Regions from separate parts of the Blautia sp. 2227st1_G12_2227SCRN_220401 genome, predicted to be linked through region 1. Evidence: riboswitches for the same ligand, from Rfam matches in the RefSeq annotation. Region 1 holds a riboswitch; each other region holds the start of a gene.

Evidence for each region. Region 1 has a riboswitch for thiamine pyrophosphate ahead of thiC (phosphomethylpyrimidine synthase ThiC). Riboswitches for the same ligand answer to the same signal wherever they lie in the genome.
Region 2: linked by a shared signal. The riboswitch ahead of thiS (sulfur carrier protein ThiS) and the one ahead of thiC (phosphomethylpyrimidine synthase ThiC) in region 1 are both predicted to bind thiamine pyrophosphate.
Region 3: linked by a shared signal. The riboswitch ahead of thiW (energy coupling factor transporter S component ThiW) and the one ahead of thiC (phosphomethylpyrimidine synthase ThiC) in region 1 are both predicted to bind thiamine pyrophosphate.

What each region holds. Positions count from the first base shown of each region.
Region 1 covers NZ_JBCLNI010000020.1:13,910-19,113, forward strand. The annotation lists gene panD (aspartate 1-decarboxylase) at 174-566, shown strand; gene panC (pantoate--beta-alanine ligase) at 668-1,507, shown strand; gene ABCM67_RS10970 (bile acid:sodium symporter family protein) at 1,511-2,512, shown strand; TPP riboswitch at 2,715-2,823, shown strand; gene thiC (phosphomethylpyrimidine synthase ThiC) at 2,988-4,292, shown strand; gene ABCM67_RS10980 (fibronectin type III domain-containing protein) at 4,588-5,204, shown strand, end outside.
Region 2 covers NZ_JBCLNI010000042.1:13,113-18,316, reverse strand. The annotation lists gene ABCM67_RS15180 (fibronectin type III domain-containing protein) at 1-131, shown strand, start outside; TPP riboswitch at 545-652, shown strand; gene thiS (sulfur carrier protein ThiS) at 901-1,104, shown strand; gene ABCM67_RS15170 (thiazole synthase) at 1,266-2,051, shown strand; gene thiH (2-iminoacetate synthase ThiH) at 2,218-3,459, shown strand; gene ABCM67_RS15160 (sulfate ABC transporter substrate-binding protein) at 3,809-4,825, shown strand; gene ABCM67_RS15155 (hypothetical protein) at 4,930-5,204, opposite strand, start outside.
Region 3 covers NZ_JBCLNI010000052.1:4,154-9,357, reverse strand. The annotation lists gene thiE (thiamine phosphate synthase) at 421-1,062, opposite strand; gene ABCM67_RS15840 (hydroxyethylthiazole kinase) at 1,079-1,981, opposite strand; gene thiW (energy coupling factor transporter S component ThiW) at 1,944-2,498, opposite strand; TPP riboswitch at 2,836-2,938, opposite strand; gene ABCM67_RS15830 (alpha-N-arabinofuranosidase) at 3,076-4,581, opposite strand; gene ABCM67_RS15825 (AraC family transcriptional regulator) at 4,924-5,204, shown strand, end outside.

The DNA of each region.
Region 1 (5,204 bases):
CAACTGTTGAAGAGCATGCTTTTCGTGTATAAAAAACAGGACTCAATATACAGGGAATCAATCAGAAGCGTTTCAGGGTCGAAGTGTACCCCGAGACGTTTTTTTATTAAATACGGAAGCGGATGTTTTTATCCACTTGAAAGTTATTCCCTGCAGGAAAGGACTTATATAAGATGACAATAGAGATGTTAAAAGGAAAGATCCACAGAGCAACCGTTGTCCAGGCGGAACTGGATTATGTAGGAAGTATCACTGTGGATGAGGAACTGCTGGAAGCTGCCGGGATACTGGAATATGAGAAGGTCCAGATCGTAGATGTGAACAACGGCAGCCGTTTCGAGACATACACCATTTGTGGAGAACGCGGAAGCGGTATGATCTGCCTGAACGGAGCAGCAGCAAGATGTGTAAGCACCGGTGACAAGATCATCATCATGGCTTACGCACAGTACGAGCAGGAAGAAGCCCGTACTCACAAGCCTGCAGTTGTATTTGTAGATGAAGAGAACAGGATCAGCAGAGTGACCAATTATGAGAAACACGGACTGCTGAAGGATATGGCCTGACGCAGATCAGGAAGATAATAAGACGAAGGTGAATTCAGAAAAGAGGCTATCTCGAATCTATTAAGAAAACCGGTTTCGGAACCGGAAAAGAGGAGAGCACAATGCAGGTAACAAAAACAGTAGAAGAAACAAGAAAACAGATTAAAGCGTGGAAAAAAGAAGGAAAAACAGTAGGCCTTGTGCCAACCATGGGATTTCTCCATGAGGGACACGCAAGCCTGATCAAAAAATGCAGAGAGCAGAATGATATCGTAGTGGTATCCGATTTCGTCAATCCTACACAGTTCGGTCCTACCGAGGATCTGGAAGCCTACCCGAGAGACTTTGAGCGTGACAGCAAACTCTGCGAAAGCCTGGGAGCAGACCTGATCTTCTGCCCGGAGCCTTCCGAGATGTATCATGATCCCCACGCATTTGTAAGTATAGATACTCTGTCAGAGACACTTTGCGGAAAAACACGTCCGATCCATTTCAAAGGTGTGTGTACCGTTGTGACCAAGCTGTTCCACATTGTGGCACCGGACAGAGCATATTTCGGACAGAAAGACGCACAGCAGCTGGCCATCATCCGCAAGATGGTGCGTGATCTGAACTTCGATATTGAGATCGTAGGCTGTCCGATCATCCGTGAGGAGGACGGACTTGCAAAATCCTCCAGAAATACATACTTAAGCCCTGAAGAGAGAAAAGCAGCTCTTTGCCTGTCAAAGGCAGTAAAAGCCGGACAGGAAGCCATTCACGCAGGAATCCCGGCAGAAGAGCTTCTCGGAAAAATGCGAGCAGTGATCGAAGCAGAGCCTCTGGCAAAGATTGATTATGTATCCATGGTAGATGCACTTACCATGCAGCCGGTGGAAAAAGCTGACCGCAGCGTTCTTGTAGCAATGGCTGTTTACATCGGAAAAACAAGATTGATCGACAACTTCAGCTACGAGGTATAATGTATGGGGAAAGTTTTAAAGAAAATCGGAATTATCAGCAGCCTTGCATCCAGATATATCGGGATCATTATCATCGCTTTTTCCTGCCTGGCTTTTTTCTGGCGTGACGGATTTTCCTGGATGACGAACTATACGTCAGTATTTCTGGGAGTGATCATGTTTGGTATGGGCCTGACCATAAAGCTGGATGACTTCCGGGCAATTTTTTCCAGACCCAAAGAAGTGGTGATCGGTGCAGTGGCTCAGTATACCATTATGCCGGTGATCGCTTGGCTTCTGTGTAAAGTGATGAACCTTCCGGCAGATCTGGCGCTGGGAGTGATCCTGGTGGGATGCTGTCCGGGCGGAACAGCCAGCAATGTGATCACCTATATCGCAGGTGGCGATGTGGCGCTTTCTGTGGGAATGACCATAGTTTCCACATTGGCAGCACCGTTGATGACACCGTTTCTTGTATATGTTCTGGCAGGAGCCTGGGTGGAAGTATCCTTCTGGGCCATGGTGCTTTCTGTGGTAAAGGTAATTCTGATCCCGGTTCTCCTGGGAGTTTTTCTTCGGAGCCTTGCGGGAGAGCATGTGGATAAGGTATCCGATGTTATGCCGCTGGTGTCGGTTGTAGCTATTGTTATGATCATCGGAGGAATTGTGGCTGTAAATGCAGAGAAGATCGTAAGCTGTGGAGTTCTGGTGCTTGGAGTAGTGGCGATCCACAATTTCTGTGGTATGATGCTGGGATTTCTGGCTGCAAAAATCTTCCATGTGGAGTATTCCAGAACAACAGCTATAGCTATAGAGGTAGGCATGCAGAACAGTGGCCTTGCTGTCTCACTGGCAGCAGCTAATTTTGCAGCCAATCCGCTTGCAACACTTCCGGGCGCGATCTTCAGTGTATGGCACAATATTGCGGGTTCCATTTTTGCGGGGATCCGCCGTGCAGGTGCAGAAAACCTTGCAGAGATTGACCGGATCAGGGAAATCGACTGCTGTAATTGCGAAAAGCAATAAGCAGTGAATGCGGATTGCGGATATCCTCCTGACGGGGAACAGCAAAGCTGTGGAAGAATGTCTGTAAAGAAAGATCCCGGGGAGTTTGAGAGATAAAATGGCAGATTATGTCGAAAGAAAAAGTCATAAAATGCAGAATTGTGGTTTACAAATTTTAGCCGGTATACTATAATAGCCACATGGACGAACAAACGTCCCCAACATATGAAAACCGGGGGGCCCGCTGAAGCGAGCTGAGAGTAGACTGTAAATGTCTTGACCCATAACCTGATTTGGATAATGCCAACGTAGGGACATATGCACGAAGGATTCTTAAAGACACAGAAGATCAGAGAGTACAGAAGAGATCAGAAGTACAGAAGATTTTCATTAAGTACGTAAGATTAAGAGCCGGTTGCCGTGATGCGTATGCGTTGCAGCAGCCGGTTTTTTGTTGTATAAACACAAAGAATTTATGGAAGGAGATTTTTTTTACATGAGAAATTACAGTACACAGATGGAGGCAGCCCGTAAAGGCATCATCACACCTGAGCTTGAGATCGTAGCTAAGAAGGAACGCATGACAACAGAGGAACTGCTTCCGCTGGTAGCCTCCGGTAAGGTGGCGATCTGTGCAAATAAAAATCACAAATGTATCGATCCGGAGGGCGTAGGTTCCATGCTCCGCACCAAGATCAATGTAAACCTTGGTGTATCCAGAGACTGCAAGGACTACGATGTAGAGATGCAGAAAGTAATGGAAGCTGTAAACATGGGCGCCCATGCTATCATGGATCTTTCTTCCCACGGAAATACCATTCCGTTCCGACGCAAGCTGACATCCGAGTGTCCGGCCATGATCGGAACCGTTCCGGTTTATGATTCCGTTATCCACTATCAGAGAGATCTTGATACGCTGACAGCTAAAGATTTTATCGATGTAGTCAGACTCCATGCACAGGATGGTGTTGACTTTGTAACTCTTCACTGTGGAATCACAAGAAAGACCATCGATCAGATCCGTAATCACAAGAGAAAAATGAATATCGTTTCCAGAGGAGGATCTCTTGTATTTGCATGGATGTGCATGACCGGTGAGGAGAATCCGTTCTATGAATACTACGACGAAATCCTGGATATCTGCCGCGAGTATGATGTGACCATCTCCCTTGGAGATGCCTGCCGTCCGGGATGTCTGGCTGACGCAACAGACGTATGCCAGATCGAGGAGCTTGTACGTCTTGGCGAGCTGACCAAACGTGCATGGGAAAAGGACGTTCAGGTTATGGTTGAGGGACCGGGACATGTGCCGCTTGATCAGGTTGAGGCAAATATGAAAGTACAGCAGTCCATCTGTCAGGGTGCACCGTTCTATGTATTAGGACCTATCGTAACTGACGTTGCACCGGGATATGACCACATCACATCCGCGATCGGCGGAGCAGTAGCTGCTATGTCCGGAGCAGCATTCCTCTGCTATGTAACACCGGCCGAGCACCTTGCACTTCCGAATCTTGAGGACGTAAAACAGGGAATCATGGCATCCAAGATCGCAGCTCATGCAGCAGACATTGCCAAAGGTGTCCGCGGTGCCCGTGAGATCGATGACAAGATGGCAGATGCCAGAAGAAAGCTTGACTGGGAGGCACAGTGGGAATGCGCCATGGATCCGGAAACAGCAAAACGTATCTGGAACGAGCGCAAACCGGAGCATGATGATACCTGCTCCATGTGTGGTAAATTCTGCGCAGTACGAAGCATGAACAAGGCACTTGCAGGAGAGCATATCGATATTCTGTAAGAATACAGAATGCATATGAGCATGCAGCATCACAGTAGAACGTGGTGTTGGCAGTATCCAGCCAGAAAACTGGTTGATCGAATGCGGATATGGAAAGAACAGTAATGCTGAAATTGTGGAAAGTCTGATGTTCCGATAATCAAACATAAACCGCTGTGATCTAAAATGAAGATCACAGCGGTTTTTTGCAGAGTTGGGGACATTATTGCAGTTTGCGAAAAAACGGGGCTGCGTTATAATAAAAACAGAACTTACATATAAACGGTTTACATAAAAACGGAAGGGAAGGTACGAAATGAAATTTCCGAAAAAATTGATAGCATTTGGTCTGTCATTATGTCTGTCTATTGTTCCATGTGGACCGGTGGCGGCCGAAGATTTTACAGATGCACAGACGGATATGACAGACACCATTGATACTTTTACAGATGACGGGAATTCTGAGGAATCAGAAAATACCGTAAACACAGATCAGATCACGGAAGAAGATACTGCCGTGAGCACAGATCAGATTACAGAAGAAGAGTTTCCGGGATCAGATATCGGAACGGAAACGGATGAAGCTGAAAGCTCAGAGAGTGAGGAAATACAACAGGATTCTGAAGGAGAATCAACTCTGGAAGAACCTTCGGCGGTCATCAGAAAAGCAGAAGGAACAGAGGAGGCTGCGGCACCGGAAGAAATTTTTGGTGACGGAGAAAACCAGGAGCAGCAGGAAGATATATTCACAGATGATATTCCGGCAGCAGGCACTTCCGAAAAAGAAACAGATGTGGAGAGCACAGAAATATATCTGTATGCGATGAATGATACTTACAGCAGTGTGATCTCCATGCCGGATACCATGCAGACATCTTATCAGATCCAGACATCCGGCAAAAATCCGGTATATACGGTTGTTTCTGGTTATAC
Region 2 (5,204 bases), on a different contig from region 1:
AAAAAGCGATGACAGATCTGCAGGATTCTTCCAATATTATGATGAAAGCGACAATGAAAGTAGCAAATGATTATCTGAAAAAGAATTTAAATCTGACAATGAAAGATCTGGGATTCACTGCTTATAAATAACAGTAACATCCTATGATGATGCCGTTAATAAAATTCGGTTGACAAATTAGTATAGAAAGCATAAGATGATAGTAGCTAAGAAATGTGATGAAATTCAAACATTGGCAAAAACGAAAACCCCGGAAGTCTCGCACACTTCCGGGGTTTTCTATGCCGTTATGTAAGGGGGCTTAAGCCTTTCAGGCTGTTACTGCCTGTCGTTTCTGTCCAGCCATTTGCGAATATAGTAGCTAACTATATCCGCCGTAACAGAAACAAAAAATGTGATGATTAATTCGCACACTGGACTTCACCTCCTTTCTGCTGGAGGGTTGGCAGCATTAACAGTGTACTATAGTTTAGAACAAATTGGAACTATTGTGAGAAAATTTAATACTCTTGACATTGATCATAATTCGTCTTATACTAAACCATGTAAATAACAGGGGAGCTTGTGATGGCAGGCTGAGAGGAAGTCTTCAACTTCGACCCTTATACCTGATTTGGATAATGCCAACGTAGGAACGTATAAGATGAATTTACGGGAGATACTTTGGTGTATCTCCTTTTTTATTGGATGCGGATGTTTTTATCCGATTGAATACGTAAGATCAGGATTTACAGGGAAGGGATCAAGAGCGAATGCTTTTAACCCCGGTATCGACAATTGAATATTGGGAAATTTGAGAGTGAACTGAGTTCATGAAGGGGTGCACCACCGCGGGTGTATTTCTTTGTGAACTCTTTTTTATTGACGAATAGCTTTTGAAGTTTCCGGAAAGGAGAGATCATGATCACAGTAAATGGTGAAAGCAGAACATTGGAAAAGCCGGTGACAGTAACAGAATATCTGGAAGCATGTAACTATGTTCCGGTGCAGGTTGTAGTAGAGCTGAATGAAGAGATCATTAAGAGAGACACTTACGATACAACAGTACTGAAAGATGGCGATGTTGTGGAGATTCTGCAGTTTATGGGCGGCGGAAGCTGCTGATGTCGCTATAGAGATAAAATTAGGTAGATATACCACGGCAGTAACTGACAGATAAGTTACTGAAAAAATGCAGATGAAGAATGATCTGGCAGAAGAAGGCGCTGGTTATAAATCGGTGGAAATATTTTCTGCAAACAGATAAAGAAAGGTGGACATAAAAAATGACAACAGCAAACACAAATGAAGACAAACTGATCCTGGGAGGCCATGAGTTTACTTCCCGTTTTATCCTTGGTTCCGGAAAATTTTCTCTGGAGCTTGTAAAAGCATGTATTGAAAAAGCAGGAACTCAGATCGTAACACTTGCCCTGCGTCGTGCAAATGAGGGTGGGCTTGCCAATATTCTTGACTATGTGCCGAAGGATGTTACTCTTCTTCCGAATACATCAGGAGCCAGAAATGCAGAGGAAGCAGTCCGTATCGCAAGACTTTCCCGCGAGCTTGGTTGTGGAGATTTTGTAAAGATCGAAGTTATCCATGATTCCAAATATCTTCTTCCGGATAACTATGAGACCATCAAGGCAACAGAGATCCTTGCAAAAGAGGGCTTTGTAGTTATGCCATATATGTATCCGGATCTGAATGCAGCCAGAGATCTGGTGAATGCAGGAGCTGCCTGTGTAATGCCGCTTGGCTCTCCGATCGGTTCCAACAAAGGAATCTGTACAAAAGAATTCATCCAGATCCTTATCGACGAGATCGACCTTCCGATCATCGTGGACGCAGGAATCGGTCGCCCGTCACAGGCATGTGAGGCTATGGAAATGGGTGCTGCAGCAGTTATGGCAAATACAGCTATTGCAACTGCAGGAGACGTCCGTGTTATGGCGGAAGCCTTTAAGAAAGCTATTGAGGCAGGAAGAAGTGCATATCTTTCCGGTATGGGAAGAACTCTGGAGAGAGGTGCAAGTGCATCCTCACCACTGACCGGATTTCTTCATGAGTAAAATTGATAAATGAATGATTGAACGCAGAACACTAAGCGGGGGACAGGCACTGCCTGTGTAGTGAAACACAGGTATTGTCTGGTTTCAATCGAAATTGAGTTTACAGATATGCAGCAGTGAGGACCAGAGTATTGCTGCAATATATGAGAGGAGCGACATAAGAGTAATGGCAGAAACAGTACAGGCCAGTCAGCAGGACGGCCATTTTAATGAAAGTATCGTAAATGAAGAAATTCTGGAAGATATGAAAAAGAACCGTATCGATCACATGAAGTACCTTCCGGATATGGAACAGCTGGAAGAAACTGATGTAATGGATCAGGTTATTTCCGCAATGAACGCATATGATTATGATAAGTACACAGAAGCGGATGTACGGAGAGCGCTTGCTCATGACAACCGCACACCGGAGGATTTTAAAGCACTGCTTTCACCGGCAGCGCTGCCTCTTCTGGAAGAAATCGCACAGGCTGCACGGATCGAAACAAGGAAACATTTCGGAAACAGCATCTGTATGTTCACACCGATCTACATTGCAAACTACTGTGAGAATTACTGCATCTACTGTGGATTTAACTGCCACAATAAGATCCGCCGTGCACAGCTGAACGAAGAAGAGATCGAGAAGGAAATGGCAGCGATCGCCGAGACTGGTCTGCAGGAGATCCTGATCCTTACCGGAGAGAGCAAAACCAAATCCAATGTGGAGTACATCGGAAAAGCCTGTGAGATCGCGCGAAAATATTTCAAGGTGATCGGCCTTGAGGTGTATCCGATGAATTCTGATGAGTACGCATATCTTCACAAATGCGGCGCAGATTATGTGACAGTTTTCCAGGAGACCTATAATTCTGATAAATACGAAACTCTGCATCTGGCAGGCCACAAGAGGATTTTTCCATACAGGTTAAATACACAGGAGCGTGCGTTAAAAGGCGGCATGCGAGGTGTTGGTTTTGCGGCACTTCTGGGACTGGATGATTTCCGCAAGGATGCTTTTGCAACGGGATATCACGCATATCTTCTGCAGAGAAAATATCCACACGCAGAGATCGCTTTTTCCTGCCCGAGACTTCGTCCGATCATCAACAATGACCGGATCAATCCAAAGGATGTTCATGAACCGCAGCTTCTTCAGGTGGTATGCGCGTATCGGCTGTTTATGCCTTTTGCAAGCATTACGGTATCCACCAGAGAGTGTGCCCGCGTGAGGGATAATCTGGTAAATATTGCGGCGACCAAGATCTCCGCAGGTGTCAGCACAGGAATCGGAAGCCATGTGGAAGATATCGAAGATAAGGGTGATGACCAGTTTGAGATCTCTGACGGAAGATCTGTAGATGAGGTCTTCAATGATTTGAAAAAGAACGGCCTGCAGCCTGTAATGAACGATTATATCTATCTGTAAAAACATAGATCATGGGATAACTTCTGTGGAATATGTGGAAAACCAACCACTCCGGAGAGCATTTTTCCGGGGCGGTTGTGGATAAGTGTGATGAAAAATCGCCCAGGATCCCGCGTAATACAAGGCTGATCACGTTTTCTCGAAATATTCCAAAACGGAAATTTTTCCACGGAATCCTGTATTGATTTAACGTTTTCCGGGGATTTTCTGCTGCTTTTTAGGGCAGAGATCCCGGAAATTTTGTATAGTCTGAAAACGGTTTCCAATCTAATAGTTTTCATATGTACTTACTCATGTTTATAATAGCCCCAACAACAAAACACGAGGCAAAACACAGGAGGTAAGTATTATGAAAAGAAGATGGAAATCAGCAGTAGCAGCTCTTGCAGCAATAGTAACAATTGGAAGCCTTACAGGCGTAACCACCTATGCGGCGGACAGTGTCAGCATCACCAATGTATCTTATGATCCGACCAGAGAGCTTTATGAGCAGTACAACAAGAGCTTCCAGGAACACTGGAAGGAAAAAACAGGCCAGGATGTGGAGGCCACACAGTCCCATGGTGGTTCCGGCAAGCAGGCACTTGAGGTTGCCAACGGACTGGAAGCAGATGTGGTAACACTGGCACTGGAGTATGATGTAGATGCGATCCAGGATGCAGGACTCATCGATGACGGATGGGTGGACGAATTTCCGGAGGACAGCGCTCCCTATACTTCGACGATTGTATTTCTTGTGAGAAAAGGAAATCCGAAGAATATCAAAGACTGGGACGATCTGGTAAAGAAAGACGTAGGTGTGATCACACCAAACCCGAAAACCTCCGGCGGAGCAAGATGGAACTATCTGGCAGCCTGGGCCTATGCAAAAGATAAATATAACGGAGACGAGGACAAAATTAAAGAATTCATCGGAGATCTTTACAAAAACGTACTTGTCCTGGACACCGGAGCCAGAGGCGCAACGACCTCTTTCGTGGAAAACGGACAGGGTGATGTACTGATCGCCTGGGAAAATGAAGCCTATCTTTCCGTAAAGGATTATCCGGACGACTACGAGATCGTAACACCAAGCATCAGCATCCTTGCACAGCCATCTGTAGCAGTAGTCGATAAAGTCGTAGACAAAAGAGGCACCAGAGATGTGGCAGAGGAATATCTGAATTATCTCTATTCCGATGAAGCACAGCGGATCGCCGGTGATAATTATTACCGTCCGTCAAACCAGGATATTCTGAAGGAATACTCCGATGTGTTTGACCTGGACATCAATCTTGTCACCATTGATGATTTCGGCGGATGGAAAAAGGCACAGGAAACACATTTCTCAGATGGAGGGATTTTTGATCAGATTTACGAAGGATAGACAGCAGAAGATATAGTTGGACACAATAACACAAAGAAGCTGCAGAACAGTGAAAAAACAGAGTCTGCAGCTTCTTTTATGTAAATATTGTGAATCACAAGGGATCAGGCATGGCTTCCTTCGGTCAGGGAACAGCCGTCCATTATACGGATCCCGTTTATGACATCCAGATAAGTGTCATACATTTCCTTCCATTCATCAGAGGCGTCCTTGGAGTACTGGCTGATGGTGGACAGAAGATCGTATTTTTTGCCGTCGACGGTTTCGATACGGCCGAGATAGCCCTGCCATACACTGTCCAGAGGCTGGTCTTGGTCTTCACCATTGTAATATCTGGCTTCCAGGGTCAGTACAGGAACATCCTCATTGTAATAAGTCA
Region 3 (5,204 bases), on a different contig from region 1:
CAAGGAAACTCAGCCTTTCCTCCCAGGCATCCAGCGCAGCGCTGATGCCTCATCGCATTCCCGGCAGACCACTCAACCCAACATTTACACCCAAACTCCCGAGCAGCCACCCTCCCCTGACGCCTTGAAAAACCAGCCCGTGAGGCGTGTGCTGCCTGTCGCCGGACTCTGCAGGAGGGGAGCTGATTCTTGGCTGGCGGAAATCTGCGTTGTTTTTCAAAAGTCCGCTGTCTGAGCGGCTGCAAGACGCGAGTTCGGACTTTTGGAAAACGGTTTTAGCAGAATTCCGGCAGCCTAGAAGCCAGCCCCCGACGAAGCCCCGGCGACAGGCAGCACACGCCTCACGGGCGTCCGTATTTCAACAAAAAAAGAACAGCAATGAACCTCAAATCCACCACTGCTCTTCACTCATGTCCTAAATCACTTTCCCATCAAAGCAACAATCTTCTCCTTCAGCTCCCGCGCATTCTTCTTAGGATCCTCCGCCTTCATGATCGCAGAAACAACCGCCATACCACTCATACCGGCGCCCTCAAGCACATCCATATTCCCGGCATTCAATCCCCCGATCGCAACCGCAGGAATCGGAACCGCCTCACAGATATCCTTCAACGTAGAAACCTTGGTAAGGATCGTCACCACCTTAGTAGTAGTAGGATAAATCGCCCCCACACCAAGATAATCCGCACCATCCTCATAAGCCTTCACAGCAGCCTCCACCGTCTTGGCAGTAGCCCCCACGATCTTATCCGGTCCCATCAGCTTCCTTGCCACAGCAACCGGAATATCAGAAGCTCCAACATGCACACCAGCCGCATCACAGGCCAGCGCCACATCCACACGATCATCAATGATCAGTGGCACATTGTAACGATCTGTGATCTCCTTCACCTTAAAAGCCTTATCCAGATACTCCCGTCCACCCTTATTCTTCTCGCGAAGCTGGACCAGAGTCACACCACCCTTACAAGCCTCCTCAACCGTACGAAGCAAAGACTCCTCCGTATGATAAGAACTATCCGTCACCAGATACAACGTTACATCCAAATCTTTTCTATCCATCCTAATCCCCTCTTTTTCAGTACATTTCAATCTTCAACAGATCCAGCAGCTGTCGATCCGAAAGCCCATAGATCTCATCCAGCAGATTTACCTGAAAGCTTCCCGGACCGCGGGAAATCTTCTCCGCTTCCTCGCCGGCGATACCCATAAGTGCAGTACCAAGCACTGCCGCAGCCAGATAATTCCCGGATCTCCCATTTAATTCCATCTCAACGCCAGACCAGACACCTGCCTCTATACTATCCGTCATCTCTTTCGCAATATTATCTTCGCACCCCGGCAAAAACGCCGCAGTCAGTGCACCGACCATACAGCCGGTTCCTGTGATCCCGGACAGCGCCGCACTGCCATTTTGTACCAGAATAACCCGTTCACCATCCGTAACAAAATCCTGTTTTCCGGTAGCCAGCACGATTGCCTGATTATTTCTGGAAAAAGCCTTAAGCACTTCACTGACTCCATCGATATTTTCCTCAGTCAGAGCATCCTCGACACCCGCATCGATTCCGATCGCATGAGACGGCAGCCCGGAAACAGCCAGAAGCTCTGACATATTTCCCTTCAGCACTGCCGGATGACCGATCCTTAAAAGCTCCCGTGCCAGATCCAGCCTGAGATCACTGCAGGCAACCCCTACCAGGTCCAGAAGAACCGGAATCTTATTTTCCATCGCTGTTCTCATAGAACGCTTCATTGACTCGATCCTGGCATCGGTAATATTCCCGAGATTCAGCATCAGCGCACCAGCCGATGCCGTAATACCTGTCACCTCTGCCGGATGCTCCGCCATGATCGGCCTTGCACCTACTGCAAGGACCACGTTGGCACAATCATGGATCGAGATCGGATTGGTGATGCAATGGATCAGCGGCTTTTCTTCTTTAATTCGCTTTCGCAGTTGTAAAATTCTTTGTCTCATATGTTTTTGAACCCAAAGCTGCCTGGAATTTCACCAGAAGACCTGCTTTACTCAGAGCCTTCAGGAAAATATAGGCAACACATCCTCCCATTGTGGTTGCTGCAAGGAACATCGGCGTATAATAAAATGCTGTCAGTCCGCCTCTTCCCATCAGGAATGCCATCACCGGATAAGAAACCATAGATCCGATGATACCTGTTCCAAAGATCTCACCGATCACCGCGCAGATGATCTTGCCTTTGGAAAGTCTGTAGAACACACCTGAAAGAAATGCGCCAAATACTGCACCGGTCAGTGCAAGTGGCGGGATTCCCATAAACATCATACGGATCACGCTGATCATGGTCGCACAAAGAAGGGAATACCACGGTCCCATCAGAACCGAGCATACGATATTGACAAGATGCGCCGTGGGGCACATTCCCTCAATCCTCAGGATCGGTGAAATAACGACACCGATCGCAACCATCATTGCCAGCATTACCATACGAAGCGTGTGCATCCTTTGTTTTTCCATAGTGTTTTTCCTCCCTGAAATATCAGGCAGAGCCCTGTCAGATCCGGGCAAAAGCTTCCCGTCTGCTGCAGTCTGCCCTTAGATTTTGGCGGTCGAAGTTCCCTTACTTCCTCTCACTCCGAAAACACGGATTCCCATCGCTTATATGATCCTTCCGGAAAAATCCTCCGGAATATCACTCTCCTGCCAGACATTAAGGCGCTCCCCTTCCTGCCCGCTCTTTCGCAGAAGCTCCACATGCAGTCTCTGTCACTTTCACATCCCCACATTGTCAGACCATTCCAGTTCCATTCCTGCATCCGAAAAGAGCGCATCCCATGGCAAACTCCACGGAGACACGCTCTCAAATCACAATCCCTCCGTTGGCATTACCCAAATCAGGTACGGTCGAAGATCTATCTTCCTCTCAGCCTGTCACACAAGCTCCCGCTGGCTCTTTTCTTTTCTGTTTTTCAATATAGCACACACCTATCCCGTTGTCAAACCTCCACTGCTTATTGCTCTTTGCACTCCCGCCGGAGACTTTCCTGCATGATTTACATTTTCTGTAACTGCTTTTACCATACTTCACCGGCCCTTATTTCGCAAGACGGATCATATTCCAGCTGTGTTTTGCAAAAACTGCTTCCAGTTTTCCGCCGTCCAGCTTTGAGCACTCTGCACTGGCTTTTACAGGAACTACATTCTCGGGCTGCGTCTCTGTATTGACTGCCTGAAGATCATCATTGTTCAGCACGATATGCTCTACGATCTTATATCCCTCAAACTGTCTTAAGTCACAGGAAACTTCCATATCCTCATCCAGACTCTTATTCACTGCAAAGATCGTCAGCGTATCCTTTTCCTCATCCCAGACGCACACAGAATCCAGATATGGAGCTTCTCCATAAGTCTTGCTTTCATATATAGGTGTGAGAACCTGTGTATTAAGGACGGTTCCTCTTCCAAACACACTTGTCAGCATATACGGATAAAAGATCGTCTGACGCCATGCGCCTGTATCGGATGTCATGATCGGCGCAATAACATTTACCAGCTGTGCCATGCAGGCGATCTTTACACGATCTGCATGACGGAGAAGTGTGATCAACATGCTTCCCACAAGAAGTGCATCCTCAAAGTTATAAACATCCTCCAGCTGATGGGGCGCCTGTACCCATTTTTCCAGTTTTTTATCCTGTTCATTGCTGTGGTACCATACGTTCCACTCGTCGAAGGAAAGATTGATCTGTTTTTTTCCATGCTTCTTTGCTTTTACAGCATCGCAGATGGAAACCACTCCTGAGATAAAATCATCCATGCCCTTGGAGCTTGCCAGAAAATCGGCAGTGTCTCCCGATGCATTTCCATAGTACTGATGCAGGGAAAGATAATCCACCTGATCGTAAGCCTCGTCAAGAACCGTATACTCCCAGGAGCCAAAGGTAGGCATTTCCAGACTGGAGCTTCCGCATGCAACAGTCTCAACCTCCGGATCCATAAATTTCATCAGGCGGGCAGTCTCTGCTGCAACTCTTCCGTACTCTGCCGCAGTTTTATGTCCCATCTGCCACGGACCGTCCATCTCGTTTCCGAGACACCATAATTTGATATCATGCGGCTGTTCATAGCCGTGAGCTTTACGGAGATCACTGTAATAGGTACCACCCTTAAAGTTACAGTATTCCAAAAGATTTTTCGCATCCTCCGGTCCTCTTGTTCCCAGGTTTACTGCCATCATCACATCGCTGCCGGCTTTTCTGGACCAGTCCACAAACTCATTGAGTCCAAACTGGTTTGTCTCGATGACACCCCAGGCCAGCTCCGGTCTGGACGGACGCTGAGTTTTCGGCCCGACACTATCCTCCCAACGGAATCCGGATACAAAATTTCCGCCCGGATAACGAACGATCGGTACCTGAAGCTCCCTTACCAGTTCCAGAGTATCCTTCCGAAATCCCTGCTCATCAGAAAGGGGGCTGCCTTCCTGATAAATCCCCTCATAAACCGCACGTCCGAGATGTTCTATAAAGGAACCATAGATCCTTTTGTCTGTTTTTCCGGTGAGGAAATATTTGTCCACGATGATCTGCGCTTTTTTCATTGTAAAAATCCTCCTGTAAATTATTATTTTCTGCCTGCCACTGCATTGGACTCTGTTTCCGATTCCGCCATATACAGGCTCTTACGCCTCTGTTCGCTCACACACTCTCAGACAGATCGGAAATCAACCGTTTCTATGTTTCATTTTACCATCCTGTTCTATCCATACCAGTGATTATCTTCCGAAATAGTTGACTTTTTTTCCGGTAAGATTTATCGTAAAGACAGTCTTACCAGACGGACGTCCCTCTGTCACTTTACTTTATACTTCCAGACAGAAAGTTCTTTACAATGCCACAGTCGGATTGTCTGATCTACGTAATGAAAGGAGCGCAGCATTTTCATGGATTTCACCTTAAATTTCTGCGAATACAACCGTTCCAACTCCGATTACGACAGGATTTTCCGACCGGAGGGAAGCGGAGATTTTCTTTTTCTTTTATTTAAAACACCAATGAAGGTTTATCTGGGCGGTCAGCTTACTGTCACCCGGGATAATGCCTGCATCTTTTATATTCCGGGAAATCCCCAGCATTATCAGGCTGTGCGAAAATTCCGGAACAGTTATGTCCATTTTTCCTGCGGAGAAAATCTGGCAAAACGGTTCGGACTTCCCTGCAACGA